Regions from separate parts of the Sporosarcina sp. P3 genome, predicted to be linked through region 3. Evidence: riboswitches for the same ligand, from Rfam matches in the RefSeq annotation. Region 3 holds a riboswitch; each other region holds the start of a gene.
What was found. A riboswitch is a leader RNA that binds a small molecule or an ion and turns the genes downstream of it on or off. The one in region 3 is predicted to bind S-adenosylmethionine.
Positions count from the first base shown of each region.

Region 1: it holds a riboswitch for S-adenosylmethionine, as region 3 does, so the genes downstream of both, CSV61_RS15515 (MFS transporter) here and CSV61_RS05210 (bifunctional homocysteine S-methyltransferase/methylenetetrahydrofolate reductase) in region 3, are expected to answer to the same signal.
Region 2: it holds a riboswitch for S-adenosylmethionine, as region 3 does, so the genes downstream of both, CSV61_RS14605 (methionine biosynthesis PLP-dependent protein) here and CSV61_RS05210 (bifunctional homocysteine S-methyltransferase/methylenetetrahydrofolate reductase) in region 3, are expected to answer to the same signal.
Region 4: it holds a riboswitch for S-adenosylmethionine, as region 3 does, so the genes downstream of both, CSV61_RS10450 (O-acetylhomoserine aminocarboxypropyltransferase/cysteine synthase family protein) here and CSV61_RS05210 (bifunctional homocysteine S-methyltransferase/methylenetetrahydrofolate reductase) in region 3, are expected to answer to the same signal.

Region 1 is NZ_PDZE01000017.1:32,851-40,818, forward strand. It holds gene CSV61_RS15500 (EAL domain-containing protein) at 1-1,567, opposite strand, end outside; gene CSV61_RS15505 (DUF421 domain-containing protein) at 1,922-2,437, shown strand; gene msrA (peptide-methionine (S)-S-oxide reductase MsrA) at 2,749-3,282, opposite strand; gene CSV61_RS15515 (MFS transporter) at 3,606-4,856, opposite strand; SAM riboswitch class I at 4,980-5,070, opposite strand; gene CSV61_RS15520 (molybdopterin-dependent oxidoreductase) at 5,349-7,388, shown strand; gene CSV61_RS15525 (FAD-dependent oxidoreductase) at 7,702-7,968, shown strand, end outside.
Region 2 is NZ_PDZE01000014.1:60,082-68,049, reverse strand. It holds gene CSV61_RS14630 (LutB/LldF family L-lactate oxidation iron-sulfur protein) at 1-919, opposite strand, end outside; gene CSV61_RS14625 ((Fe-S)-binding protein) at 942-1,661, opposite strand; gene CSV61_RS14620 (methylated-DNA--[protein]-cysteine S-methyltransferase) at 1,887-2,414, opposite strand; gene CSV61_RS14615 (DMT family transporter) at 2,421-2,735, opposite strand; gene CSV61_RS14610 (DMT family transporter) at 2,738-3,073, opposite strand; SAM riboswitch class I at 3,213-3,313, shown strand; gene CSV61_RS14605 (methionine biosynthesis PLP-dependent protein) at 3,393-4,523, shown strand; gene CSV61_RS14600 (glucose 1-dehydrogenase) at 4,669-5,430, shown strand; gene CSV61_RS14595 (hypothetical protein) at 5,520-5,702, opposite strand; gene CSV61_RS14590 (type 1 glutamine amidotransferase domain-containing protein) at 5,925-6,440, opposite strand; gene CSV61_RS14585 (YfbR-like 5'-deoxynucleotidase) at 6,703-7,344, shown strand; gene CSV61_RS14580 (hypothetical protein) at 7,616-7,849, opposite strand; RNA gene ssrS (6S RNA) at 7,960-7,968, shown strand, end outside.
Region 3 is NZ_PDZE01000003.1:170,596-178,563, forward strand. It holds gene CSV61_RS05175 (ATP-dependent Clp protease ATP-binding subunit) at 1-1,014, opposite strand, end outside; gene mcsB (protein-arginine kinase McsB) at 1,199-2,287, opposite strand; gene CSV61_RS05185 (UvrB/UvrC motif-containing protein) at 2,277-2,828, opposite strand; gene CSV61_RS05190 (CtsR family transcriptional regulator) at 2,840-3,310, opposite strand; gene bioB (biotin synthase BioB) at 3,636-4,637, opposite strand; gene CSV61_RS05200 (biotin transporter BioY) at 4,637-5,236, opposite strand; gene CSV61_RS05205 (hypothetical protein) at 5,367-5,564, opposite strand; SAM riboswitch class I at 5,729-5,840, shown strand; gene CSV61_RS05210 (bifunctional homocysteine S-methyltransferase/methylenetetrahydrofolate reductase) at 5,924-7,783, shown strand; gene metH (methionine synthase) at 7,764-7,968, shown strand, end outside.
Region 4 is NZ_PDZE01000007.1:95,101-103,068, forward strand. It holds gene CSV61_RS10445 (glycine betaine uptake BCCT transporter) at 1-406, shown strand, start outside; gene CSV61_RS10450 (O-acetylhomoserine aminocarboxypropyltransferase/cysteine synthase family protein) at 448-1,728, opposite strand; SAM riboswitch class I at 1,881-1,984, opposite strand; gene CSV61_RS10455 (sulfite exporter TauE/SafE family protein) at 2,275-3,051, opposite strand; gene CSV61_RS10460 (sulfurtransferase TusA family protein) at 3,109-3,336, opposite strand; gene CSV61_RS10465 (MBL fold metallo-hydrolase) at 3,394-4,515, opposite strand; gene CSV61_RS10470 (sulfurtransferase TusA family protein) at 4,512-5,090, opposite strand; gene CSV61_RS10475 (DsrE/DsrF/DrsH-like family protein) at 5,136-5,615, opposite strand; gene CSV61_RS10480 (metal-sensitive transcriptional regulator) at 5,705-5,968, opposite strand; gene CSV61_RS10485 (DUF2187 family protein) at 6,256-6,477, shown strand; gene CSV61_RS10490 (LysR substrate-binding domain-containing protein) at 6,585-7,241, shown strand; gene CSV61_RS10495 (DMT family transporter) at 7,224-7,968, opposite strand, start outside.

The sequences.
Region 1 (7,968 bases), on a different contig from region 3:
CAGCTGCTTTTTCTTCGGTAGCATGAGCAAAACTCAACCCCTGTTCCATGCGATCTTTTAAGAGCACCCGGTTGGGTAAGTTGGTCAAGCTATCATAATATGCATGGTATCTAATTTCTTTCTCCATCTTTTTTCTTTCAGAAATATCTTTAAATGTCACGACATTCCCAACGATCCTATCTCCTTCTCTGATGGATGATCTAACATATTCCACTGGGAAGCTGGACTGATCTTGCCTAAAAAATATAACTTCATCTTTTTTCGTATGGTTTTCATTATAAATAATACTGACGGGCTTTCCTATTAGCTCGTTCTTCATCTTATACCCTAGCATCATGGCGGCAGCAGGATTACAAAATGTGATGATACCATGTAGATCCAACCCGAATATCCCTTCACCTGCTGAATGAAGAATCAGTTCTTTCTCTCGACTTATCCGCTGTAACTCTTTCATCGCCGCTTCTAGTTCGTTGTTCTTTTCCGTGATCTCTATAGTCCGCTGTTCTATAATCAACTCTTGTTTTTCCATATTCAATAAGTTCAATAAAGTGGAAGCTGTTGTATCAACAATAGATTGCGTCAGTTGCTGACTGGCCTGGGAGTAATTTGGGTTTTTTTGTTGAAGATCTGCAATGACTATTAAACCTAATACTTTCCCCATGGAAACGATTGGAAGAATAAACATCGATTGAATACCAAAATACCGACATACCTTATGATTCACTCGATCATCTGCAAAGACATCAGGAATGAGTTCTGCTTTTCTAGTAGCGATCACTTCTTGGAACACTTTATCGTTTTCATCGTCAAACTTTATCTCGTCATGAGACTTCACCCACGCTTCTGCAGACCAATCACTAGTACGATTAATGGTTGTAGGCTTAATCTTCATATGCACTGATGGATCGATTAAATGCACACCTATATTATTGTTTCCAAGCACTCTTTCTATATATAGAAAACATATATCCAGCGCCTCCTGCATGGTAGAACACATGGATAACTTCCGAGTGATATCTAACAGTAATTGCTTTTCCTGAATAAGTTCTTCTTTATTTGTTAGCAGCTTGGCATTTTGAATAGCGACAGCAGCCATATTGACATAGGACTGAACTGTTTGAATCTCAAGCTCCGTTAAATTCATTGGTATTCCATAGTCAAACAAGAATACTAGTCCAAATAATTCCGTCTCTACAGTAATAGGTAAAACTAATAAAGATTTTATCTTAAATCCTTCAACTGCTCTTGGATCGGGTCGATGGTCTTTGGATGTATCCGGTATATATATCGTTCTTTTCGTTTCAATTACTTCTTTCGCCAGTAAATCGAAGTCGGTATCAATTACATGCATATCGAGTGTCATACCATTGATCACTTCAGGTTTTCCGACGAACCCCCTAAATGACCCATCTTGTTGTGGCAAATAAATTCCGACCGAATCACATCGGACAATCTCCTCTGATATAGCAGTGACCACGTGATTCAGTACTTCCCTTAACTCTAGCCTCGAATTTATCAACTTTGTTATATTCGCTAGACGAAGATATCTTGTTTGATCTTTCACTATTCATACCTCCTCTTCCACTTAAGTATATTCTTTACTTATAGTGTAGTAGATACCTTCATCTGCATCGAGAAATAACATCTCACTCTATTATTCGACTACATATTCCAAGTGGACTTAAAATAGATGGAATCCAGCTATATTAAATATATAACGAACAGGAATATTTTGTATAAGCACAAAGTAGTGTTCACAACATACTCCTTTAGTTTACAAGTGGTTCCCAAAAAGATACACATTTATATGTTTAGCACTGAACAAGGATATTACTTCGCCTATAAAGTATCCGTGAAGAAGTTTCATCACAATGTTGTGGGGAAATGATAGACTAACTATGTCAAATATTCGAGGTGTAGTATGTTCTTTAATGGATGGGAAACTCTTCTCCGAACGGTTGTAGTCGGTGTTTTAAGCTATATAGGATTGATTGTCATTTTACGTATATCAGGTAAGCGTACGCTTTCGAAGATGAATGCTTTCGACTTCGTTGTGACCGTCGCATTAGGGTCAATCTTAGCCACCATTTTATTAAGTAAAGACGTAGCTCTTTCGGAAGGCTTGACCGCTTTTATTGTTCTGATAGGTATGCAATATCTAGTTGCCTGGTCATCTGTTCGATTCCGAGTTATTAGCAAACTAATTAAATCAGATCCAAAATTATTGTTTTATGAAGGCTGTTTTTTGAAGGAAACAATGGAATCAGAACGTATTTTGGAAGAGGAAATATTCCAAGCAGCACGTTCCAATGGTTTAGGTTCTCTTGATGAGGCGACGGCCGTTATACTAGAAACGGATGGCAGTATTTCTGTCATTCAATCTAAAGATAAAACCTCTCTTTCTACTCTCTCCAACCTTAAAAAAGATAGTAGGTAAAGAGCATTCGTTTAACGTTCATGATTGTTTTCACCGGTACTTACTATCAAATGAACTTCGATGATGTACACATTAATTGATTAGATAGTTATAAGAGGAACTTACTAAAAAGATGAGTTCTTCATCAAGAAGTAAAAAGCAGTTACCGTGCACATGAAAAAGTACTGTGGACTATGCTTTCATAAATATTAAAGTAGTGTCGTCTTTTGAATTCAGAGTTGAATGGAACACGAGTACTTTGTATTAATCTCTACTTCAAATAAAATAAGGGCAGCGTTTTATGCAAACGCTCGCCCATTTTATCATGCCTATTACTTTCTCCAGTGCTTGGCAATGAATTCATCACGCCCTGAACGTGTACGGTTGTCTGAGTAATGTTCCTTTTCTTTTATGTAATAGTCTTGATGGTATTCTTCTGCCCGATAGAAAGTTTCTGCAGGGCGGATTGTTGTAACGATAGGCTTTGTAAAAATGCCACTTGCAGCTAGATCAGCTTTCGATTTCTCGGCAATTTTCCGTTGCGCATCTGTGTAATAAAAAATGGCGGTTGTGTAAGATGAGCCGCGGTCGTGAAATTGACCTTCTGCGTCTGTCGGATCGATTTGTTGCCAGAAGACTTCGAGCAATTTCTCGTATGGGAATAAGGCAGGATCAAAAGTAATTTCAACCACTTCAACATGACCGGATGTACCTTTTTTCACATCTTCATACGTCGGATTATCCAGGTGCCCGCCCATATACCCTGATACGATATCTTGGACGCCTGGCCATTCTTTAAACGGTTTCACCATGCACCAGAAGCATCCGCCTGCAAATGCCGCTTTTTCAAAATTCTTTTCAACCATTGCTAACATCCCCTTTTTATATATGCGCGTGTTCAAAATCACTCACTTAGTAGACCGGTACCCAACCTCCTCCAAAATGAACAATGTATCTACTCTTTTGAAGAAAGTTGGCAACCATCCAAACAATTCTTTAACTTCTTATTGATTGGACATCTCTTGTACCATACTACCGTTTTTTCTCACGTTTCATCTAGTAATAACAAGTATTTATTAGAATTAGCTTCATATCCTATCATCTAGGTAAAAGACATCTTATTTCTTAATTGATTGTGATCATTTCATCTATCTATAACTTTGTCAATCACCACCTAGCACAAACATTTTCACGTGGTAACTAGCAAAGTTTCCTCCTGTACCTTCCCACTCTCTTCTTCCGGTATACGAATAAATTTAACAATAATCGCACTCACTAAGTAAAGTGCACTAAAAATCCACACAACCCCTTCTGGTCCAACAAGCCCGATAAACGCTAAGGCAATCGCTGGCGCTACGAATGTCGATAGACCCGCGGAAAAATTCAACACGGACATCGCTGCGCCTTTATCTTCGCCTGCAACAGAAGGTACTAGTGCGCCAATCGGAACGTAACCTGCTACTAAACCTCCCCAAATGAATCCAACAATACTCGTCATCACAATGCTACCATTTGTAATGACCGGTATATAAAACAATAGTGGCGTGAATATCGCACAACCGACTCCACCAAACCAAATGATTGTGTTTTTCCAACCAAATTTATCTCCAATGAAGCCGAAGACTAAATTAAAAATGATATTTCCTAAGAAAAATGTTCCCCACAACTGCAGCCAAGCTGTTGTTTCAATACCATGTTGCGCCATATGCATGGGTAAGAACACCGGGAATCCATAAACACTTAAGCTATTGATCACGCGAACAACCCCACCTGCGGCAACCCTCGGGTTCGACTTCAAAATCGTGATCCCTTTCAGTAATTCTTTGACTGCTTCTTTTTTATTGGCAAGTTTTTTCTTTTCAAACTTGTCTTTATTAATCACTAAAGCTAAAACAGCACCAAGACATACCCAGAAAATTGATGTCCACATCGTATTGATATAACCGAGATGTTGGATTGCAAAACTTGAATACCAAGCGCCAAGCACCATCATTCCCGCACAAAAAACGAACCAGAACCAACCAACGGCTGAACTCAATTTACTTTGTGGTGTCTTATAAATAACCCATGTTAAAAAAGAATAAGCAAATAGCGGATAGCCAAAACCTTTTATGAAATAGGTCAAAAGCATAACCGGATAATTCATCGTTGAAAAACCATATGTAATAAACCCTGCCGTACCGATAATATAGACGGCTAAGCCGATTGCCATTGTACGTTTAGGACCAAATACATCTACGCAGACACCCGAAAACCAAGAAGATAGTGCAATTGAGATACCATAAACTGTGAATATAGCAGCTGATTGTTGAATGGTTAATCCACTTTCAATTAAGAAAGGACTTAACCACCCCGCTTCAATCCCATCTCCCATCATGAACAACATAACACCGAAGAAACCCCATCCTAAGTTTTTTGTTATTCCTATTTTCTCCAACATATCCACACTCTCCATTCCTGCTGATGTATTTTATATTATTTTAATAAAATAAAAAGACCTTCCTGTAAAAACAGAAAGAGTCTTTGGCAATCATCGCTCACGCAATATAAATATGCTTTGCTCTTTCTATCTCTCAAGCTACGCTTGCTGGATTTGGCACAATTATGTTGCCGAAGTTTCATAGGGCCAGTCCCTCAACTTCTCTCGATAGAAAATAATATATAATTGATAGAATTTTATTAAAACTAAACCAATGAAATTACTGTACATAATAATTGATATAAAGTCAACAGGTTATCGGAACTTTCTAAATTTACAGTCTGTAATATGGTATACTACCTACTATAAACTACTTGTTTAAGTCGATTTACATTTCAACACACGCTTTCTTTTACATTTAATAGAAGTTCTCTGTTTTAATAATTAATGGACTAGGAAACTTCAAAGTGAACTTGAAATGGTAAAATTATTTCGCTGGAAAGGATTTTTGTAATGCAATCGTATATTGATGTAAAAAATGGTATCGTTCCTTCGGTTTGTTCTCTTGATTGTCCAGACCAATGTGGATTGCTGATTCATAAAGAAGACGGGAAAATCGTTAAAATTGAAGGTGATCCTGAACATCCAGTCACAAAAGGAAGTATATGCAACAAAGTTCGGCATATGGCTGAACGGATTTATGATAAAAATCGGTTGACTACCCCTCTGAAACGCATTGGAAAAAAAGGCGATGGACAATTCGTTCCAATCAGTTGGGAAGAAGCCATTACAACTATCACAAATGAATGGAAAAAAATAATAACTGAAGAAGGTCCAGAAGCGATTCTTCCTTATAGCTTCTATGCAAATATGGGAAAACTCAGTTCTAAAGGGATGGATCGTCGTTTCTTCAACCGTCTTGGTTCGAGTCAACTGGACCGGACGATTTGCTCAGTTGCTGGCGAAGCCGGTTACAATTACACGATGGGCGGGCGTTATGGAACGGATCCAGAAGAGATGACGGAAACGAAACTATTTATATTCTGGGGCATCAATGCTGTCAGCACCAATATGCACCAAACTATGATCGCGCAAAAGGCGAAAAAAAATGGTGCGAAAACTATTGTCATTGACGTCCATAAAAACCAAACCGGTCGCATGGCGGATTGGTTCATTCCTATTTTACCTGGAACTGACGGAGCGCTTGCTCTTGGAATCATGCATGTTCTTTATAAAGAAAAACTAGTTCATCAAGAATTTTTAGAAAAGTATACAATCGGCCATGAAGCGCTCGGTGAACATGTGAAGTACTACAATCCACAAATGGTTTCCACCATTACAGGCGTGCCCGAAGAAGATATTTATAAATTGGCACGGATGTATGGGGATATTTCTCCTTCCATGATTCGCATCGGCAATGGGTTGCAGCATCATGATAATGGTGGCATGATAGTTCGAACCATCTCTTGCTTGCCTGCTTTGACAGGTCAGTGGGAATTAAAGGGTGGAGGTGCGGTCAAATCAAATTCCGACTATTTGACGCATAATATTGCTGCACTGGAACGGCCTGAACTTCAGAAAAAGCCTACGCGTAAATTTAATATGAATTTATTAGGGCAAGCATTACTGAAGGAACAACAACCGATTCGCTCGTTGTATGTCTATAATAGCAACCCCGCTGTTGTCGCACCGGATGCCAATAAGGTCCAAGATGGCTTAGCACGCGAGGATTTGTTTACAGTTGTCCATGACTTGTTTTTGACGGATACTGCCTTGTTTGCGGACATTGTACTGCCTGCGACATCCGCTTTTGAAAATACGGACTTTTATGCGTCTTTCTGGCATCACTACATCCATTTACAAGAACCTGTCATCGAAACATACGGGGACAGTAAATCCAACCCAGACGTTTTCAGGTTGTTGGCTCAAGCAATGGATTTTGACGAGCAACCCTTCCAGGACGAGGATGCCGAAATGATCGACCAAGCATTAAGCGATTTGTCCAATCCTCACTTATCCGAAGTATCGTATGCTGCATTAAAGGAGCAACGCTATATAAAAGCGAGTGGGACAGGCGATCTATTGAACCATTTAAAAACGCCGAGCGGAAAAATTGAGTTGTATTCAGAACAAATGAAAGCAGCAGGATTACCAGCCCTGCCTACGTATATTCCGATTGTTCAAGATTCCGATTATCCTTTACTGTATGTGCCTGCAATTAACCATAACTTTATGAACACGATTTTTTCGAACAATGAAAAACATATCCAACTTGAAAAAGCACCTAGATTGTTCATCAATCAGCACGACGCAGAAAGCCGAGGAATTGCAGATAAATCGACTGTTCGTATATGGAACGAGCGCGGAGAATGTATATTTACTGTCTCTGTCGGTGAGCAAGTCCTTCCCGGAGTTGTTGTCAGTCAAGGGATTTTGGGAGATAGTTCAGGTCAAAAACACCTTGTGAACGCATTAACACCAGACCGAATTGCTGACATGGGCGGTGGAGCAACATTTTTCTCAGGGTGTGTTGAAGTGGAAAGTGTTATCTAGATAGAATGGATTAGTATTCCTACGATATTAAAACGAGCCTCTTGGAGATTATCCCAAGAGGCTTATTTGTTAATATACTGTTCCAACACCGCCATACTGAAATATGCAATGTTCCAAACTGTGTTTAAAACTTGTCCTGATTGTTTCGATCATCGTGCTTTTGCTCACAGGTATTTTTTCTTTCATACTACCTTTCTTCGCCTCGTACTCTATGTAGACGCCTAACTTTTGAATAGAACTAGCTAAAATGTTTATATTCCCTATTTAAAGGAAGAAAAAGAGTAAGAATAGTTTAAAATAGGAGGTCGTAAAAATGAGTAGATTAGAAGGATCCCAACAATCGTTTTGGAAAACTGAAGCAGGTCCGGTTCACTATGCAAAACTCTCGAAAGATCTGGAAGTCGACACAGCTGTTATTGGAGGAGGGATTTCAGGTGCACTTACTGCGTATCTGCTTGCCAAAGCCGGGCGATCGGTTGCTATTGTCGAAGCACGTGACTTTAGTGCTGGTAGTACAGGTGGCACCACAGCGAAACTTTCTTCACAGCATCAGCTGATTTACCACGAAATGTTGCAACGC
Region 2 (7,968 bases), on a different contig from region 3:
ATTCTGTACCTAATATTTCTGAACGACCATTGTCGACGATGACTAAATGAAATTCTTCAGGGCCATCTACATCCCCTTCCTCTTTAGGGCCAGTTAACGCTGTGACATAACTCGTCAATTTTTGACCTACTGCACTTCGTGTCAATAAACTGACCAGCACTTCGAATTCTTCAAAGGAAGGTACGACTCGCTCCATCCCCATTACTGTAATTTGAGTTTTCGGCAACGCGGAGACTAGTCGTGCATTCCCTTCATTCGTCACGAGACTAATAGAGCCGGTTTCAGCTATCGCAAAGTTGCAACCTGTAATGCCTATGTCTGCATCCAAAAATTCTTGACGCAGTTTTTCGCGTGCATGCAAAGCTAATTCTTCGGGTTTAGAGGTATGATGGTAATCCAGTTTCTCCGCAAACACTTCACGAATTTGTTCTCTGTTTTTATGAAGCGCTGGCGCTACTATATGAGAAGGTGGATCATGATCATCTACTTGAAGGATATACTCCCCTAAATCTGTCTCTATCACTTCGCATCCGGCTTCTTCTAGAACGCTATTCAAATTAATCTCTTCTGTTACCATAGATTTCGACTTCACGACTTTTTTACCGTCTTTTTTGTTGACGACATCTCGAACATACTCACTGGCTTCTTCAGCAGTCTTTGCGAAAAATACATGACCACCGCGTTGTGCAACATTTTCACTTAGCTGATGTAAATAGTAATCTAAGTTTTCAAGAACATGTTGACGAATTTCCTCCCCATGTGAACGCCATTCCTCCCAACTGCCTAACTCTTCTGCAGCGTCTAATCTTCTCCCGTGCAAACGTTCTTGAGCGCCCGCCACTGCCTGTCTCATGAAATCATCTGAAATATTATCCTGTGTTCGATCTGTAAAGTTTTTCTTACTGAACTTCATCGCCATTGCTATCACCTCACTTTTTTATTTACTCACGACTATTTAATACTTGTGCGATATGCATAACACGAATTGGCTCGCCCATACGTTCTGCGCGTCCACCTATATTCATGAGGCAACCACAGTCCGCTCCAATTAAATAATCTGCCTCTGTCGCCATAGCACTATTGACCTTCTCATCTACCATCTGTTCAGAGATATCTCCCATCTTAACGGAGAATGTTCCGCCAAATCCGCAGCAATTATGTGCATTGGGTAAAGGGATCATTTCGAGTCCTTCCACTTGATTCAATAATTTTCTCGGTTCTTCGCTAACGCCTAGTAATCTCGTCATGTGGCAAGAGGGATGATACGTCGCTTTTCCTATCAATTTCGCCCCTACGTTTTCCACTTGCAATACATTCACAAGAAACTGAGTGAACTCATATGTTTTATCTGCCAGCTCTTGTGCTCTAGGTAACCAATTGGGATCATCTTTGAATACTTCCGGATACAATTTAAACATAGTGGCACAAGATCCTGACGGTGTGACAACATACTCCGCCCCTTCAAATGTCTTTATCATATTCCTCATTGCCGATTTTGAATTTTCTACGTAACCACTGTTATAAGCCGGCTGTCCACAGCACACTTGTCCTTTTGGAAACGATAATTCACAGCCTTGTCTTTCTAATATTTCCACCATGTCTTTGCCGGCATCCGCATAGAACATGTCTACCAAACAAGTTATAAATAGGCTTACTTTCATTCCTCTTCACCCCTTCACAGCGATATACCATATAGTCAGCAGCGCATCGGATTTTTACCTAGCGTACTACATTAATCAATCAATTGACAGAATATTCATCCTGTCTTAAATAAAAAAATCACTCAGCTAAAAGTGAGTGATTTTTGTATTTAATAGTGTTTAATAAATTAGCCGTCACTACTTCATGCGTTTTCTTCGTTTTCATTTGCTTATATTTCATATCGCTCACTCCGCGCTACCACATATTAAACGCGTTTTCTCCAGTTGTAGCAGGTTTCTTTTACGCTCTTTACCATCTCGATAGCCTGACAATTCTCCACTCTTCGCTACTACACGGTGACAAGGCACCAAGATCAATAGGGGATTCTTGCCTATCGCAGATGCTACAGCACGAACAGCAGATGCTTTCCCCATTCGTTCTGCAATTTCTGAATAGGTTACGACCTTACCGTAGGGTATCTGTTGTAGCACTTCCCAAACTTGCAATTGGAATGGTGTCCCTTTTAGATCCACTGGCACCGCAGAAAAACTAATAGCCTTACCTGAAAGATACTCTTTGACCTGACCTCTATAGACCTCAAGCTTCATTTCATCTTCCTTTAACCCTTCAGTTTCGAATCGCTTTGACCAAACCTTTAATTGTTCCACACTATTTTCTGCTAATCCCACGTAGCAAAGTCCTTTTTCTGTAGCGGCAAGCGTTACTGTCCATTCTTCATATTCAAATCGTGTCCAATAAACCAGTGTATCCACTCTCCTTTATCCGAATAACTTTAAACCAACAGCACCGAGAATAATGAGCGATAAAAAGAAAAGACGTTTAACGCTAGCAGATTCTTTGAAAATCAAAATCCCCATCAATACAGCTCCCGCTGCTCCAAACCCTGTCCATACCGCATACGCTGTACTCATTTGAATTTCACGCATAGCAAGAGACAAGAAGACGAAGCCGAATCCAAATATTCCGACAATGAGCAACAATCTCTTAATAGACCGTTTCTGTAAATAGTAATTGATACTTACCACACCAAAAATCTCACCGAGACTGGCAATAGCCAAATACACCCAAGCCATCGTCAGCCACCTCCTTTTGTATCTACTTGTTCATCTGTAGTCAACTTGATACCGACGACCCCGCTGACAATTAATCCAATAAAAGTCAGCGTAACCCATGTGAAATCTGCTTGAAAGATGAATATATCCACCAAAAGGATTGCCGCGGCACCCGATCCGGTAAAGACTGCATATACCGTACCTGAAGGTAATTTTTCGCATGCTTTAATAATAAAATAAAAACTCAATACAATCGCCACACCTGTTCCAGTCCATTGAATTGCGGTTTCAGAGTAACGCAGACCAACTACCCAGAAAATTTCTATAACTGCCGCTAGGGCAACATAACTCCAAGCCAAAATAAAAATCTCCTTTCTTTCATGAATAGCACCTATAAGTATAGCAAAAAGTCATCCGATCACGATAAAAGGAAGCTTGCTTCTAGTATATCCGCATGGTAGAATAAATCCATCAACAGTTTTTTCTATATTAAGAATATTCTTATCGAGAGAGACGGAGGGATAGGCCCAGCGATGTCTCAGCAACCAGCCTCAGGCACGGTGCTAATTCCAATGGTGACACCACCTTGAAGATGAGAATGCTGTATACACTTGTAAGTTCGAGGGCCTATTCGAAAAGAAGAGGTTCTTTTTTATTTTGCTGGGGGGATGGATATTCATGACAAACAATGGATTAGAAACCAGATTAGTACAACTAGGGAACCGCAGTGACAGGAAAACCGGAGCAGTTAATACGCCTATTTACTTGTCTACAGCGTATCACCATGAAGGTCTAGGAAAATCTACGGGGTATGATTACACACGAACAAAAAATCCTACGCGTTCGATCTTAGAGGATGGAATCGCAAACTTGGAATCTGGTGATCAAGGATTTGCGTGCAGTTCTGGAATGGCAGCCATCCAACTAATTTTATCCTTATTTAAGACAGGTTCAGAGCTACTGGCACCTGAAGACTTATATGGCGGCACGTATCGTTTATTTAATCAATACGAAGAGACCTACAATGTGAAGACACGTTATCTATCGTTTGATGATGTTTCAGAAGTCGAGCAAGCAATTACTGATCGCACAAAAGCGATCTTCTTGGAAACGCCCACAAACCCATTAATGCAAAACATAGCAATTGGGACGTATGCAGAATTGGCCAAAAAGCATGACTTATTATTAATTGTCGATAATACATTCTTAACGCCTTATTTCCAACGACCTATTGAAGAAGGCGCAGATATCGTCATTCATAGCGCAACAAAATATATCGGTGGACATAATGATGTACTAGCAGGTCTAGTCGTCGCAAAGGGTGAAGAGTTATGCGAACGCCTATTTACTAACCATAATGCGATTGGCGCTACATTATCCCCTCTTGATTCCTGGCTGGTTGTCCGCGGTTTGAAAACATTGCATTTACGCATGAAACAGCATGACGTCAATGCGAAAGCAATGGTATCTTACTTAGAACAAGAGTCTCTCATTGCCGACGTACTCTACGCCGGGATCGGTGGCATGTTATCTTTCCGAGTGCAGAATAGCGAATGGATAGGACCATTCCTTGAAAACCTGAACCTCATTTCATTTGCTGAAAGTTTAGGCGGCGTGGAAAGCTTTATCACGTATCCGACTACGCAAACGCATATGGATATTCCTTTAGAAGAACGCAATCGCCGTGGAGTGGATGATCGTTTGCTACGTTTCTCTGTTGGTGTAGAAGATGTAGATGATTTGATTGCTGATGTAAAACAAGCTCTTTATGCTGCAAAAGAAATAGTAGAAGGCGTAAAAACTCAATAATAATAAACCGCACAACTCGAACCGTCAGTTACACTATGGCAGTTCGAGTTTTTGCAGGTAAAGAAAAGATGCTAAATCCTTCAATAGTTAGATGTTAAAGTATATACTGAAAAAGAACATACATTTATTATTGGAGGCGAGATTGTTGAATCGTTTAGAAAATAAAGTAGCAGTAGTAACTGGCGCCGGGTCTGGAATTGGACGAGAAATTGCTGAGCTCTATGCCCGTGAAGGTGCGAAGCTTATCATCGCAGATATGAATATGGAAGGTGCAGAAGAGACTGTCCAGACGATTAAAAATGCTGGCGGTCAAGCGCTGGCAGTTAAGACCAATGTCACGGTGGAAGAAGATGTACAAAGAATGATTGATACAGCAGTGGAGCAATTCGGCACACTGGATATTCTAGTGAACAATGCCGGTATTATGGACAATATGTACGCTGCAGCTACAGTTACAGATGAGATATGGGACAAAGTATTAGCGATCAACACAACAGGTGTCATGCGTGCAACTCGTAAAGCATTAACTATCTTCGAAGAGAAAAAAACAGGCGTGATCGTCAACATGGCTTCTATCTCAGCGGTGACAGGTGGTCGAGGTGGTCTGGCTTACACCGCATCAAAACACGCGGTGGCAGGGATGACAAAAAGTGTCGCTTCTCAATACGGTCCCTTAAACATCCGCTGTAATGCAATTGCACCAGCACAAATCCCAACTAATATTACAAACAGCCTAACTCAACCAGATGAATTCGGCATGAAACAAGCTCTAAGAGGCGTAAATATGATGAGCCGTCCTGGAACAAAGGAAGAGATCGCAAACATTGCACTATTCCTTGCCTCAGACGAATCCTCCTATGTTAATGGTGTCATTATGGAAGCTGATAATGGTTGGTCTGCCTATTAAGGCTTACTCTCTTATAGAAGTAGGGCTTGGAAACATTCAAATAATTTTCATATAAAAAGCATCCAAATTAATTTGGATGCTTTTCTTTCTTACTGAGTTGTATGCCATTTTTTCTTTTCGCTTGCATAGACGACCGCTGCCGGTGCTGCGATAAACGCAAGTGCCACCATTCCGGAGAACATGCCTGTCAGTTCTTTACTTCCAAAGGAAAATCCAGCTGCTACACCTAATGCAATCCCTGCTAATACCGCCAACATAACAATTTTATACATGTTAGACCCCCGACCTTTCATTTGTAAGAAGCGATCGTCTCGCCGATTTACTTGTTACTTTTAGCATACTCTCATTGAGAACCTTTTTCAAGTACAATTGAGAATCTTTTTCAGCGTCTATGAAAATGTATTGATATTGTATGTCATGAGCAGTATTTTAATGTTTAGAAAACATGAAAAAACCGTCAAGGCTTACTTACACCCCGACGGTCGAAATAATTATTATTTTTCTAGAAGTTTTAGTGATTCACGATTAAATGCTGGTATATCGTCAGGTGTACGGCTTGTTACAAGTTGGTTCTGACAAACTACGACTTCTTTGTCTGCGTATTTTGCACCTGCATATTCCATATCTACACGGATGGACGTGTACCCTATTGCATCGCGCCCTTCAAGCGCTTTTGCTGTAATGAGCAATTGTGGACCATGACAAATTGCGAATACAGGTTTTTTTGCGTCCATAAATTCTTTGACGAATTTCACGAAACGATCATCTGCACGTAAAATGTCTGGTGAAAATCCGCCCGGAATAAACAATGCGTCGTAATCCGATGATTTAGCGTCATCAATTGCTTTATCAATTCCCACTTTTGTATTTTCTTTCATACCTGTTACTTCTGTTCCTGCTTCCGCGCCAATCACTTCTACTTCGTGTCCAGCTTCCTTATACGCGGCAGCCGGTTTCATATATTCTGAGTCCTCAAACATATCACCAAGTACTGTTGCAATTTTAGCCATAATGCTTACCACTCCTTATGTGATGTTCTGTAAATACTATTCCACATTATAAAGAGTCTAAACATCATCACTCGTGATCTAGTTATCCTATAATTGGTTATTGGATATATTTGTTGCTAAGTGGAGTTCTTTCCTACCTGTATAATTTTGTATACAATAGGGTTACTATATAATACGGTGCTACATGTAGACAAGAGCCTCTTAAAAAGATGAATAGGAATGTATTAAAGCCGTAAATACTAAATAAAGGTGTTGAATGCTATTGGGAGTACACCAATACTTTAAAAGCTTATCTGATTTAGAACTAATTATTCGTTGTCCTGGAAAGTTCAAATTTCAGGAGCATTCTGTAGCTAGCCATTCATTTAAAGTGACAAAAATCGCTCAGTTCCTCGGAACAGTTGAAGAGGAATCTGGGCAGAAAGTAGATTGGAAAAGCCTATATGAAAAGGCGTTGAACCATGATTACGCAGAACTATTTACAGGGGATATTAAGACACCTGTAAAGTACGCTTCGAAAGAATTGAAGAAGCTATTCGGTGAAGTAGAAGAGGAAATGACAAGAAAGTTTATAGAAAAAGAATTTCCTACTGAGTTTCAAGCTATATACTTGGAGCGATTGAAAGAAGGTAAGGATGAAACATTAGAGGGGCGCATTTTATCCGTTGCTGATAAAGTTGATTTGCTGTACGAATCATTTGGCGAGATCCAAAAAGATAATCCAGAGCCTTTGTTTATAGAAATCTACGAAGAAGCATTAAGAACCATACTGATATATCAAGATATGAACTGTGTAGAATACTTTCTAAAACAAATTCTTACAGATATGCTCAGTGAACGATTCACTGAGCATGATGAGTTAACCGGCATTACAGCACGGATAATCGAAGAACTAGGCGATTAAAAGACATTTACAAGCGAATGTATACACGCTTTGACCAGCGCAAACCGACATTCATCTCCCGCTTACCCGTGAGACTATGTTCGATTCATTCTTTGAAGCATGAGTCTGCTGTCGGAAGTGAGATGGACTCCAGCTTACATTCACTTGTTGGGCAACACCATATTGCGTATCGGAAACAGATGTAATAGGGCTCGAAATCACTCCCTTTTAAACACAGCCGGCGAGAACTATAAACCCTTCATTTTATATCATCACGGCAGGGGTTTTTTCACTAGAAAAATATTCCGACAATAACCAGTATAGCAATAATAATACCACCAATTTGTCCAATGACTGCAGATGAAACGATTGGTTTCTTTTGAAATATGTCAATTAGCTCCATATCTTCACGAAGCTGTTTTACCTCTTTACGAAGCTCATTCACTTGCAGATTCAACGTGCTAATTTCCTGTGCCTGTTTTGTAACCAATTGTTGTTTTTCTGAGTTGTTTTCATGTTGCTCCATACATGATCACTCCTATCTTTTCATTTCTATACGCTTTAACATACGTTTTAGTTTCAAAAAACAGAAGAACTTTCCATTGCATTTCCGCTTACACAGGTGTAAGATAAATCTACAAGCTG
Region 3 (7,968 bases):
GATCGGTTGGAAACGCCGTTCAAGCGCTGCATCTTTTTCAATATATTTACGGTATTCATCAAGTGTTGTAGCACCGATACATTGTAGTTCACCACGTGCAAGAGACGGCTTCAAGATATTAGATGCATCAATAGCACCTTCCGCTCCGCCTGCACCGATTAACGTATGCAATTCATCGATGAACAAGATAATATTGCCCGCTTGACGGATCTCTTCCATTACCTTCTTCATTCTATCTTCGAACTCGCCGCGATATTTTGTACCTGCGACGACTGTACCCATGTCTAGCGTCATAACACGCTTGTCACGCAAGATCTCAGGCACTTCGTTACTTACGACTTGCTGTGCCAAACCTTCTGCAATCGCTGTTTTACCTACACCCGGTTCCCCGATCAATACTGGGTTGTTTTTCGTACGACGTGCCAAGACTTCGATAACACGTGTAATTTCTTTACTTCGTCCAATTACTGGATCCAGCGTGCCTTCACGTGCGATTTCAGTTAAATCACGCGCTAAGCCATCCAATGTTGGTGTTGCCGCTGATGTAGAATTCGCTGGGTTGCCAACAGAACTTTCATCATTGCCAAGCAACTGAAGTACTTGCTGGCGAGCTTTGTTCAAGCTAACGCCTGCATTATTCAGAACCCGTGCAGCTACGCCTTCTCCTTCTCGAATCAATGCCAACAAAATATGCTCTGTACCGATATAAGAATGTCCTAACTTACGAGACTCATCAACAGATAATTCGATCACGCGTTTTGCACGAGGAGTATAATGAACGATCGGACCCACATCTTTAGAACCTACACCTACTAGAATTTCTACTTCTCGTTCAATAGTATCTGCATTCACACTTATTGCTTCAAGAGCTTTTGCTGCGATGCCGCCACCTTCTCGAATCAAACCAAGCAGAATATGCTCAGTACCAATAGATTCATGCTTTAAACGAATAGCCTCTTCTTGAGCCAATTGCAAAACTTTTTGTGCACGTTGTGTAAATCGATTAAACATCATATTCATTCCCCTCTTCCTTCTTCAGTGGACTATATTCTATGTTATGCAAAATAACACATCAATGCTTTGTTTCATATAACTATATATATTCATGTCAGTTCGCGATACAACCTAATCCGCATATTGACTTTGACTATCTTTGATTAATTATAAATGCTATAAGACTTTCTTGCAAAAGCTTTGCTCATAACGAATCATTATCTTTTTCTGGTGCGGCAGATCGCTCTATTCCTAGACGATCCCGGAATAATTGTGCACGAAGGATATCTCGTTCATCAGATGTTAATTCTTCTTTCGCATATTGTTGCAGAAAACCTGGTTGCATGAAAATCATCAATTCATTCAAAATTGTCATATCAATATTTTCAATGATACCTAAATCTATACCCAAACGGACGTCAGACAAACATTTTGCCGCTTCGGCTGACGGCAAGATTCGCGAATGGGTCAGTGTACCGAGTGACCTGAATAATCTATTTTCCAAGTGAACTTCCGACTTAGCCAATAATAATTCACGTGACTTCTTTTCGTGTGCAATCAGGCGTTTTGAAATACTCTCTAAATCTTTCAAGATTTCCTCTTCTGATTTGCCGAGTGTGATTTGATTAGAAATCTGATAAATGTTACCTAGCGCTTCACTGCCCTCTCCATAACTTCCACGCACGACCATTCCAAGTCTGGATATCGCAGGTATTATTCTTTCGATTTGCTTCGTGATAGTTAGTGCCGGTAAATGCATCATGACTGACGCGCGCATTCCCGTACCGGTGTTGGATGGACAACTTGTCAAATAGCCAAATGTTTCATCGAAAGCATAGTTCAAATTCACTTCAAGTTCGCTATCTACTTGATCAGCCTGTTCATATGCCTGATCTATTTGAAAGCCTGGATAAATACATTGAATGCGAATATGGTCTTCTTCATTCACCATAATACTAATCGTTTCGTCTTCTGACAGCAAAACGGATCCGTGTTTTTTAGGATTGATCAACTGTGGACTGACTAAATGCTTCTCAACTAAAATTTGCCGTTCAAGCGGTGATAAATCTTCCATTGTAATACTCGTAAAGTGATCATCCTGCATCGTCTCGACCGCTTGGTTCAATGCCTTGCTTACGTCGTTTGCATCTTCTTGCGTGGCACTTATAGGGAATGGATAATCCTGTAAGTTGCGAGCTAGTCTGATTCTTGTGGACAAGACGATGTCAGCATGCTCACCTTCCGCCACCATCCAACCTGTCAGTTCCTGTTTGATGAATTTTTCAAATGACATGTTGATCATCACCTCCATCGGACAGTTGCTGTTTCACTTGGTTGGCCTCATCACGTAAAGTTGCCGCTTCCTCAAAACGTTCGTTTTCTACAGCTTCCTGCATTTTCGTACGGATATCTTCAAGCTTCCTCTTTAAAGCAAAACGTTCATTAAGTGATACGGGGATCTTTCCACGGTGTTGGGTATGCCCATTATGCAGTTTGGCAAACACTCTTGGCAGCTGCCCCTTGAATGTTTCATAACATACCGCACAACCAAACTTCCCGATATCGAGGAAACGATGGAAGGTCAACCCGCAGCTCGGACACTTCGGACCATCCGGTAATCTTTCATCAGCTTTTTGTTCCGGAAATAACTCTGAACCACCCAACCAATGTGCTAAAAATTGTTGTATTGATAACGGTTCTTGATCCGGACTGAAAGAAAATGTTTGTGAGTAAAATGCACATTTATCACATAAATGACGCTCTATTACATCATTTGATGTTTCTTGTTTAAACACTACAGTAGCTGGTCGTTCTTTGCAGTTTTCACAAAGCATTGAAATTCACCTCATTCTATCTCTTCATAAATTAATGTAACTAACATAGCGCGAAGAATACGCGAACGTAACGCATCCCGCTCAGGTAACATATAACGCAAAGTAGCCCGGCCTACTGCAGCAAGCATCAGTTTAGCTTCACGTTCTGTAATGACTTCTTCTTCAATTAAACGGATAATGACATCTTCCGCCATAGTAGATGATGCTTCATTCTCTAAAATTTCTAACGCCTGTTCAAGTAAGTCTTTGCGGGAGTTGGTACGCACCCTGTAAATCCGAATGTAGCCTCCGCCTCCTCGCTTAGACTCAACAGCATAGCCTCTCTCGACGGTAAACCGAGTTTTGATCACGTAATTAATCTGTGATGGTACGCATTGGAACTTTTCGGCAATCTCATTTCGTTTGATTTCAATAGAAGCGCTATCTTCCTCTTCTATAATCGACTTCAAATATCCTTCTATAATGTCAGAAATGTTACGCATCTCGTCACCTCTTTTCGCTCGCTCATCTAGTTGACTTTGACTATCTTTGACTTGATTGTATCGCAGAAATTAGGCGGGATGCAATTCATTTGTTTGTATGTATACCTTATTATGTTAAAAGGAAACCTATTGCTAGGTTGTCACATCAGGCTATTAATTATTCAATTAGTCATCAGACAAAAAATAAGATGAATGCTTTCTACTTACCGTCAACCATCGCCATCTTCCTGAATAGAATACTGAATGAATAACAAAAGACTGAAGAACAGATCCTTATAGCGGATTGTCTTCAGTCACTGTCTACAACTATTGATTCGTTTTTTATTTATATAGTAATAGGTTCTTTGCGCAACGGCTCGAGGTCGACTACGAAGCCCATGTCTTCAAGCATTTTTTGATCTTGATCGTTTTCTTGACCGGCTGTTGTGAGGTAGTCACCGATGAAGATGGAATTTGCGGCGTAAAGGCCTAATGGTTGCAGGCTTCTTAGGTTCACTTCACGTCCACCTGAGATGCGGATCTCTTTGCTAGGATTGATGTAGCGGAATAAACACAAAACTTTTAGACAGTAGCGTGGGTCTAGTTCTGATGTTCCTTCTAATGGCGTTCCATCAACTGCATGTAGGAAATTTACAGGTATGGAGTCTGCGTCCAGTTCGCGTAGGCTACGCGCCATAGAGATAATGTCTTGCTTTGTTTCCCGCATACCGACGATGACGCCTGAACAAGGAGATATGCCCGCTTCTTTGGCAAGTCCTACAGTGTGTACACGATCGTCATATGTATGGGATGTGGTTATACTTTCGTGATGTTCTGCAGATGTGTTTATGTTGTGATTGTAACGATCTACTCCTGCCTCTTTCAAACGAGTTGCTTGTCCTGGCTTTAAAATTCCTAGGCAAGCACATACCGTCATTCCTTTGTGCTTTTCTTTAATTTGCTTAACAGAGTCAATGACTATGTCTAGTTCACTGTCACGCGGCCCCCGTCCACTTGCGACGATGCAATAGGTGCCTGCTTTATTGGCAGCCGCACGCTCCGCACCTTCAAGTATCTCTTCTGATTTCATCATCGCGTACTTTTCGACAGGTGCTTTTGAAATGATGGACTGGGCGCAATAACCACAGTTCTCCGGACATAGTCCTGATTTCGTATTAATGATCATATTCAACTTTACTTTATTTCCGAAGTAATGCGATCGAATCGAGTACGTCGCGTGTAGCAATAATAGCAAATCTTCATCTGGGCTGTTTAATATAGCGAGTGATTCCTCGTCAGTTAACACATGTCCTTCCAGTACTTTAGTGGCCAGTTGTTGGTAATACATTATAGTGCACGCCTCACTTTCAAGTGTTTGGATATTCTGAACGCAAATATGCCTGACAGCACGGCTAAAATTAGATCTTTCGGCAGTGGGGGCATCATCCATAGCCATGCGATCTTATAAGTAAATACGTCGGGTGCAGCCGCCCACATCTTGTACGCAAAATACATCCAACTTGTACCTAGTATGTAGTTGATTGCTGTGGCGACTAGCGCTGCGGTAATAAAAGCAGGTAGGGTCTGATTTCGCTCCACAATCTTTCCCGCTACATAGGCAATTAGGATGAAAGTAAGAATAAAGCCAAACGTCGGACTTAAAATTTGACCGAAGCCGCCTGAAAACTTAGCGAAAACCGGTGCGCCTGCTAGTCCTATTAACATATATACTGTCATAGATAATGCACCTAGACGACTACCCAGTAATAGTCCTGATAAGATGGCGAAAAACGTTTGCAAAGTGATCGGTACACCACCAACTACTAAAAACGGCACGAAGGATGTAATATTCGCTCCAATCATCATTAAAGATGCAAACATCCCGCTGTATACAATAGTTAAGGCACTGAATCTACTTACCGGTCGTCTCTCTGTTGCTGTTGCCATTATGTCACCTCTTTTTATATTAGTTACCTTAAAAATATTAATGGTTAACACACCGTATGTCAACACTATTTATTTTTAAGTTAACTAATAAAAATGAATAAAAAAAAGACTGCAGCGCAACGCTGACAGCCTATTTTTTCTCATCAATCTGTTCTTCTTTTTCTTTACGAAATAAAACGCTTGAGAGTAAACCACTAAATATAGCAGCTGCGATTGTAATGTACACACGCATATCATAAGCAACTTCTTCATAACTGTTACCTAACATAATCCAAGCAAGTGTACCTACAAGAACAGCGATCGGAAATGAGTATTTAAAGAATCGCATAGTTCCTCACCTTTTCGAGTTGTTTCTTTGATTTTAGCATATATGCCGCAATTTCTCTACGCTCTAACTCTGCACACGGAACTTCACCAAACATTCACTTGACGATATCCAACAAAGCGGCTATGATGTGGTTAGAATAATCAAAATAATTGAATAAGAAACAAATCTTATCAAGAGAAGCTAAGGGACTGGCCCGTCGACGCTTCAGCAACCAGCCATTTAGGCAAGGTGCTACTTCCAGCAGTCTGTCAAATTGACACTCTGAAAAGATGAGAGGGAACTAGTCATTGAGATTACAAAGCCTTCTACTATACTTGAAGGCTTTTTTTGATTAGAAAAAGCAAAGGGGAGATGGGATTATGTCATTGCTAGAGAAGCTACAAACAAATGTCTTAACGGCAGACGGTGCAATGGGGACTATTTTATATTCTTACGGAATTGATTACTGTTATGAAGAACTAAACGTAGAAAAGCCTGAAATTATAGAGCAAATTCACCAAGACTATATCGCAGCCGGCGCAGATATAATCCAGACAAACACTTACAGTGCGAATGCGAACAAATTAGCTCGCTATGGCTTAGAAAGTCATGTAACAGAATTCAATAAAGCGGCCATTCAAATTGCAAAGCGTGCAGCAGCGCCTGGGGGGCAATTTGTACTTGGAACAATTGGCGGCGTACGCGGCATACGTAAAAGCGATGCTACATTAAACGAAATAGAGAAAGTCGTACTAGAACAGGCCCATGCTTTATTAGCAGGTGACCCTGATGGACTTCTATTAGAGACGTATTATGATTTTGAAGAGTTATCGTCTGTTGTGACCACGTTAAAGAAAATCACGGACGTTCCATTGATTGCACAAGTTTCTATGCATGATCCGGGTGTCTTACAGAATGGGCTTTCATTAAACGATGCACTTCATCAACTCGAGTCTCTCGGTGCAGATATCGTAGGCGTCAACTGTCGCTTAGGCCCTTACCACACGATTCAAGCATTCGATAATGTTACATTACCTGACAAGGCATTTTTATCCGCCTATCCAAATGCCAGTCTTTTGGATGTAGAAGATGGACGTATTGTCTATGAATCTGAAGCAGAATACTTTGGACGCGCTGCCGTATTACTTCGTGATCAAGGCGTTCGGTTGATTGGCGGATGTTGCGGAACGACGCCTAAGCATATTAAAGCAGCTAAAACACAGTTAGCGCGGCTAGCACCTATTACAAAAAAGATTGTGCAACCGGCAAAGCCTATCGTGATTCATGAAGCAAGGCCTGTAAAACATCAACCCCTTCACGAAAAAGCCAAAACAGAGCGCACGGTGATTGTAGAACTAGATACACCACGCCACTTGGAAACTGAAGGTTATATCAAAGGGGCAAATGTGTTATATGACGCAGGCGTTGACGCTATAACAATGGCGGACAATTCACTTGCTTCTCCCCGCATTAGCAACATGGCGATGGGTTCAATCGTTAAGATGCAACATAATATCCGCCCACTTGTACATTTGACATGCCGCGATCATAATCTAATTGGCTTACAATCACATTTGATGGGACTCGATGCATTAGGCATTCACGATATCCTAGCTGTAACAGGCGATCCGACAAAAGTTGGCGACTTCCCTGGTGCCACAAGTGTCTATGATGTATCCAGCATGGAGTTATTACAATTAATCAAGAAGTTAAATGAAGGAATTTCATTCTCCGGAAAACCGTTGCGCAAGAAAGCCAGCTTCTCTATTTCGGCAGCTTTCAATCCGAACGTACGTGTAATCGATCGCGCCGTACAGCGACTCGAGAAGAAAATTGAAGCGGGTGCCGACTATTTCATCACGCAACCGGTTTATACGAAAGAAAAGATTATCGAGGTATATGAAGCAACAAAACATTTGGACACACCGATCTTCATTGGAATCATGCCGCTAACCAATATACGAAATGCCGAGTTCCTGCATCACGAAGTACCCGGTATCAAGCTTTCAGAAGAGGTGTTGGATAGAATGCGTGAGTGCGGAGATGACCGTGAAAAGTCAACCGAAACGGGTCTTGAAATCGCAAAAGAATTGATTGATACAGCAGCTCAGTATTTTAATGGGCTGTATCTCATCACACCATTCCTTCGTTACGATATGACATTAGAGTTGTATGAACACATTAAGGAAATAGACCAGCAGAAAGAGAGGGAATTAACACATGCAGAGACATCCTATTGAAGAGCAACTAGATAAACGAATCCTGATCATTGATGGTGCGATGGGGACGATGCTGCAAGCGGAAAATTTCTCAACGGAAGACTTTGGCGGAGAAGAATACGATGGGTGTAACGAATACATGAGTGTGTTACGCCCGGATGTTTTAGAGAAAATTCACGATGAGTACTTAGAAGCTGGAGCAGATA
Region 4 (7,968 bases), on a different contig from region 3:
TACAACAGCTATTGAAACACAAAAGCAAGGTATTATCGATTTAGCCTCTACTGCAACAGAGTTGACAATTTTTGAGATGTTCAGTGGATTACCTTGGTCATTCGTCATTTCAGTTGTCGCAATTTTGCTGATTACTTCATTCTTCATTACGTCAGCGGATTCGGCTACATTCGTACTAGGTATGCAGTCGTCATATGGTTCATTGACTCCACCTAATAACTTGAAAATCGTCTGGGGCGTCATTCAGTCCTCCATCGCGATTATTCTATTATATGTTGGTGGTTTGGATGCACTTCAAAACGTCATTATCATAGCCGCCTTACCATTCTCCATCATACTGATTATGATGATCACCTCGCTTTTCAAATCTTTAAAGGAAGAGCGAAGAAAAATCAAACGAAAATAAAAAATGAACACTGCGCACATGCGTAGTGTTCATTTTTTGTATTAGTTGACAGCTTTTTCGATTGCTTGTTTCAAATCTGCGATCATATCGTCTACTGACTCCAACCCTACTGACAAGCGGATCAGCTCTTCGCTAACGCCTGAGTTTTTCAAGTCTTCCACAGACAGCTGCTGATGAGTAGTAGATGCCGGATGTATGATTAATGACTTGGCATCTCCTACGTTTGCTACATGAGACCAAATTTCGACATTGTCGATCACCTGTCTCCCAGCATCGCGTCCACCTTTGATACCGAAAACGATAATTGAGCCATACCCGTTTTTTAAATGTTTGTTGGCCAATTCCGCTGTTGGATGATCGTCTAGACCCGTATAGGTTACCCATTCAACTGCTGGATGATCCTGCAGGAATGCCGCGACTTTTTGTGCGTTTTCATTATGGCGTGGTACACGTAAATGAAGTGTTTCTAAACCTTGCAACAAGTTGAATGCACTGTCCGGTGACAGGCATGGGCCAAAGTCTCTTAGCAATTGCACGCGCAGTTTCGTTGCGAAAGCTGCAGCAGCCGTGTCGATTCCGTAACGTAAGCCATGATATGATTCATCCGGCTCTGTAAAGCCAGGGAACTTACCTTGTGTCCAATCGAATTTCCCCGCGTCCACTGCCACACCACCGATAGTCGTACCGTGTCCGCCAATCCATTTCGTCGCCGAGTGAATGACTACATCCGCTCCGTATTCGATTGGATTTGACCCATAAGGAGAAGGGAATGTATTGTCTACGAGCAACGGAATTCCATTTTCATGTGCAATGTTCGCAATAGCTTCCACGTCAAGGACTTGCAAGCTCGGGTTACCGATTGTTTCTGCAAACAATGCTTTCGTTTTATCCGTAATGGCTGCTTCAAAGTTTTTCGGATCAGATGCGTCAACAAATTTCACTGTGATGCCATAGCGCGGTAATGTCACAGCGAATAAATTGTATGTACCTCCGTAAAGATTGCTCGCTGCAACGATTTCATCACCTGTTCCAGCAATATTGAGAATAGAGAATGCAATGGCCGCCATACCCGAAGACAATGCAACTGCTGCCGTTCCGCCTTCTAGCTGTGCGACACGCTCTTCAAAGACAGCTACTGTCGGGTTGGTAATTCGTGTGTAGATATTGCCTGCTTCTTTCAAGCCAAATAGATTTTGTGCGTGTTCTGTGTCTCTGAATACATAAGAAGTCGTACGATGAATCGGTAAAGCCCGTGAACCTGTTTCCGGATCCGGTTTTTGCCCTCCGTGTAATAGTATCGTTTCTGGCTGTAAATTCGTCATATCCATTCCCCTTTTTCATGTATTGATGGAACACCGAGACGCCTCGAATATCTTTTCTTTAGGACTAGACAAGGAACACGTGGGTGTGATTCACTATATAGAAAAAGCCCATCTTCCATAATAAGAAGAGGGCTCTGCTTTCGCTCATTCCCCCCTTATCTTCCAAACTGCCGAGAGTTTGTAGGAAGTAGCACCTTTGCTTTCGCCGGTTGCCGGGCATCACAGGGCCTAATCCCTCCGCCGCTCTTGATAAGAGTGTGTCTATTCGTTTTCCATCGTTGAAAAATAGTATACGGCTATTCCTAGTCTATTGCAAGGGTTTATTAATAGAATCTTTAGAAAGCGGTGTTATTTCTATCGTCTAGAGCTTGGACTAGGAAGGTTTTGTTGATCTCGAATGATAGCATTATGTAAAGACTCCCTCATTTACTAAACGACAGCCAGCCGCAAGTGCTGAAGTGAGTTCCCTGATGTTTCCACTTATGATTTCACCAAAAAATCGCCAGCAACACGTTTAGTGAACGATGTGCTGACGATCCTATTTGGTTAGAATATGTCCCACCAGATTTTCACGGCGGAGGCCATGATGAGTATGGCTAGAATGCTTTGTAATACTTTGGTGTTTACTTTACGACTGACTTTTACACCGATCGGCGCTGCAATGATGCTTGCGACAATCATGACGAGCGCCGGTCCATAAGGTACTTGACCTGTTAGGAGCTTGCCTGATGCCGAGCCCACAGATGACAATAGCGTAATTGCAAGGGACGTAGCGATCGTAACGCGTGTCGGTATCTTTAGTATCACGAGCATAATCGGCACCATAATGAATGCACCGCCAGCTCCGACAATTCCAGCTGCCAAACCGACGATAAAGGCCGCACTGGAAGCGATGAAGCGATTAAATGTAATTTCATCAATCGGCTGATCGTCGAGACCCTTTTTAGGAATGAACATCATAATTGCCGCCATAACGGCTAAAATACCATAGATGATGTTAACCGTCGCTTCTGCTAGCATACTAGAACCAGCGCCGCCGATCACACTGCCGACTAATACACTGATTCCCATATAGAGGACAAGTGGTTTCAATATTAAGTTACTCTTTCTATACGCGAATACTCCTGAAAGTGATGCAAAAAACACTTCAACTGCAGTAATTCCAGATACTTCATGTGGTGTAAACGCAGCAAAGCCAAGTAACGCAGGAATAAATAACAACATTGGATATTTGACAATTGCACCGCCAATTCCCATCATACCCGAAAGGAATGAGCCAACGAAGCCAATGAGAAAGATTGTAATAATAAATGGAATCGTCATGATGTTCTCCCTTCTTCCTGATGAAAGAGGGAGATAACCATTCCCTCTACCCTTAGTTTATCCTTTTTGGATCCAGAATTTAAAGACATCTGACTCTTGTTGTTGATCTTTTATTTCATGATTACCAGAAGCCGCCCATGCAGTCAGATCGGACACTGAACCTTTGTCTGTTGTATGGATTTCAAGAATGTCCCCTGCTTGCAAGTCTTTCATGGCTTTCTTTGCACGTACGATCGGCATTGGGCATGCCAAGCCTTTAGCGTCTAAAAATGTTGTTGTATTCATATATATCTTCTCCTTTTAATTTGGGTTTTAGTGTTCATTATCCATTTAACTAACTATTTACCGTACCGCACAGCGATTCGGACCAATCTCCATCTCGCGTTGCGTTTCCACGTCAGGCTGGATCTTCCCCATATTCATCTGGCGAATTTCCTGATAAGCGTTTGGCTGTGGTGGCAAGTTATCAGTAACTAATTCTCTAAACTCTTTTTCATCTTGAATATTCAAGCCATGATTTGTTTCATACAATACGCTAAGCTTCTCTGCCACGCTACCATCTTCATTCAACTCATCTATTACCATAAAGTGAGCTGGCAAGACGATTAAGTCCTCTGATATTTTTTTGTAGCGACTATATAAAGACTCGCGTAAATCACTTACCCAATCCTCCGCTAAACCCGCTAAATCTGGACGTCCAATCGAATCAATAAACAGAATATCACCTGTCATTAAATAGCTCTCATCGACGATAAATGAAGTCGAACCAATGGTATGTCCTGGCGAATAAAGTGCTTGAATATCAATTTTCGTATCACCTATCTGAATACATGTATCACCTTCTAACGCTGCATATTCAAATACTGCCTCTTCTGCATCTTTCGGAGGCAACCAATATGTTGCACCCGCCGCTTCTGCGATCTGACGACCACCCGAAATATGATCAGCGTGCAAGTGCGTATCCAGTACGTTTGTGATCTTGACGCCGTGTTTCGCAGCAAAATCCACGTACACATCCGTCATACGTGTTGCGTCTACGATTGCCGCTTCTCCACCCGACATGATCATATACGAAAGACACCCTTTACCAAGACGGACGAATTGATAGAGCTCGCCACCCGATTTCAAATCGGCAATTTTTACCGGTTCAAGATACTCGCTCCACGCTTTCATCCCACCTAAAAGGTAACCTACAGAGAATCCTGCTTCTTCCAGGATTTCCGCCACCATGATGGACGAGCCTTCTTTTGCACAGACAACTAGGATCTCTTCATCCTTTGGCAACTGGCCTTCAATATCTTCAATGCCATCCAATAAATCAAAGTACGGTACATTCAAATGGCGCACTTGCTCCCCTTCAATTTTCCAATCTTCAAATGCGCCTTCATTTCGCACATCCAAAATGAATAATGATTCTTTCGCCATAACGCGCTTCGCTACTTCACTTGATTGAATGATTCTCATTTATTCATACCCCCTGTTGTATTTTCCGTCTCGCTATTCCATTCCGACATGCCAGGAAGTACATTCGTGACACGTTCAAATCCATTTGCGACTAGTTTCCGGCATGCCATATCACTGCGATTACCTGTTCGACATACTACGAAGATCTTGCTGTCTTTACTCAAGTACGCCATGCGTTCACCCAACTGGCCAAGAGGTATAGATAGGGCGCCAGGTATGTGAGCAAATGCATATTCAGCTTCTTCACGAACGTCTAGTAGCACAGCGTCAGGGTGTTGCAGCTGTTCCATTAAGCGATCATTGTCGACTGTAAATGGATATTCTTTTTGCGACTGATCTTCCTGGCCTGCTTTTCGTACGAAATGGCGCCATACATCCGCTTCCTTCACATTCCCAACGTATTGATGACCAGCACTTTCCGTCCACGCCTGTAAATCTGCAGTAGTACCTGAATCTGTCGACTGGACTTCAAGCACTTGGCCGTCTTCCATGTCTTTCATCATCTTTCTCGTCTTCACAATCGGCATCGGACAAGCAAGACCTTTTGCATCTAACACATTATCTGACTGAATCATTGTATTCCTCCTATACACCCTAGGGTATCCATTTTAAGAAAAAAATTAAATAAACAAGTTCACTTGACCATCTTGCGCTTCTCCTAAGTATGCCGCTACACCACCATACTCAACTTCCTTAAGAAGTTCGCCCTCACCAAGCCCTAGTAAATCCATTGTCATCGTACACGCGATCAATCTTACATCTTGCTCTACTGCCATATCGATCAGTTGTGGTAATGTCATCGCATTATGCTTCTTTATCACTTGCTTGATCATCTTAGGACCCATTCCCGCAAAATTCATTTGAGATAATCCCATTCTATCTGCTCCACGCGGCATCATTTTCCCAAACGCCTTCTCAATGAAGCTTTTATTACTCTTAATAGGTTCGTCTTTCCGCAACGCGTTCAATCCCCAGAACGTATGAAAAATCGTAACTTCATGATCATACGCCGCTGCACCATTCGCAATAATATAAGCGGCCATTGCTTTATCATAATCACCACTAAATAACACGATCGTCGTTTTCTTTTGCTCCGTCATATTCTCTTCTCCTTTATTGTAAAATTACTAAACAAAATACCTATAGGGGTATATTATATGTTGTAAAAAAAAGAGTCAAGTGATGTTGCTCATCGACTCTTTACTAGAAGATCCACCGCTTCGTTAATGATAGATTCTTGCGTACGATCATCCACTTCGTCTAGATTTTCCATGCAGGCGATCAAATTCGAGCTCACAATTACACCAATTGTACGATCAATAGCAGAACGACTGGCTGATAATTGCGTGATCACTTCTTTACAGTCCTTGCCTTCTTCCATCATACGCAAGACACCTTTGATTTGACCCTCTAGACGCTTTAATCGATTTTTGACTTTATCATCGTATTCCATATCGCTCAACCTCCTTATTGTTAACTCTACAATATACCCCTTGAGGTATATTGTCAACCAATTGATTTGCCTATTATCCGTACTATGCTATCTCTGTGGATGGTACCAGTCAACTTCCATAAATGATTGTTCGAAAAACTTGCTCATTCGACACAAATCTAGTATGATGATTAATTTCTCAAAATGTGTTATACTAGTTCTAGTAAGCTATTGTACGTACTTTTCGTCTAGCGTTAATGACAAATTACGACAAATTAGATTCCATACTACTGAAGGAGTTGATTCGATTGGCATTCCCACGAAAAGATCGTCCAGTTTCTGATTTTGTAGCATCACGGTATGTAGACGAAGTCATATCTTTCAACCGTAATGAACATGAAGTTTCCGGAACCATACACAAGATTCTCGAAAACTCCGTCATTGTGAAAATTTCTGAAGAAGACGCAGAAAACATTGGAGCAGCTTCCAACATGACTGTCGTCGCACACAAAAATTACACAGTTCTATAATTGCACGTTCGATGCCTTGCAGATTAATGCAAGGCTATTTTTTCACACAAAAACAAGTCATACCAGTAGGACATTTACTATAAAAACACGCATTGGAGATGATGAAGTTGACCAATCGTACAAACGCAGAATCCACACAAACCACAGCACTCAAAGGCACTCTACGCATTGCCGCTTCACCGGTTATTTCGCAAGCTGTTCTACCCGACGTTCTCACTCGGCTACATGCGAAATACCCCGACATGCGCCTGGAACTGACGACTGCTTCACCTTCTAACATTTTGCGCTTACTCAAAAGCAAAAAGGCCGATATCGGTTGCAGTGAACGAGACAACTTACCATTGTCAAACGCATTTATGCAAGACGAACTGTTACTCTTTGCTTCTGCTACGCATCCGCTCGCACATAAAAAAAGATCGTCGATTCTGGATTTGCAAAATACGCATTGGATTTTACCAGACACGGAAGACCCTAGCCGTTCGTTGATTGATCAAGCTCTTCAACAATACGGAGTACAAGCAAAACCCACTATAATGGACTCGCCGGAAAGTATCAAACAAGCTGTTCTGAGTGGACTAGGTATTGCCATTTTATCGCGCCATAGTTGCAAACATGAACTGGCAACAGGTGAACTCACCGTACTCCATTATGAAGTTACACCTATTCAACGCACGTTTTATACAGGAACCTATTCTAACACCAACGAAGTACAAGCATTTCTCAGCGAACTCGAAGCCTATTGTCGTCTATGGCAAGTCAACTAGTCCTTTATTCAACTCTCGTTTGCTGCGCCAGTTCACGAGGAATATTCCCAAACTGATGAGCATGCCCCCTAAAATTAATGACATAGATAACTTCTCATCCAACAGAACCCATCCCGACAATGTCCCGAAGAACGGTGCCAAAAACAGAAATGCACTCGTTCTCTCGGGATTTCCTGTTTGCAATAAATAAAACCAAATAGAAAACTGCACAATGGAAGCGGCAATCGCAAGCCATCCCAAAATCGCCAATGACAATGGATTCGCTACGAAAAATGGTTCCTCGAGTACATAACTCGCTAAAAATAGGATCAATCCGCCAAATAACATCTGATAAGCAGTCATCACCCATGTATCAAAACGATAGCCATGTACTTTGACAAGCAACGTCGCGCAAGCCCACGCTACTGCCGATAAAAACCCTAACACCGTACCAATTTTCCAATCCAAATGACCGCCCATTGTAATAAATACCCCAAACAAACCACAGATCACACCAACCCACTGTTGCAAGCGGTAACGAATTTTTAGTACTAGTGTTCCGATGACCACAACAAGCAATGGGTTTGTAAATGTTAAAATCGACGTTTCACCTGACGTAATCGTGCGAAGCGCTATAAAAATACACCCCATCACTGCAGCGGTCTGCAATGAGCCGATCAGCACAAGCCACTTCCACTCTCCAAATGTTTTAGGGTGTGGCTTTTTCATAATCTTCACGACTACCGCC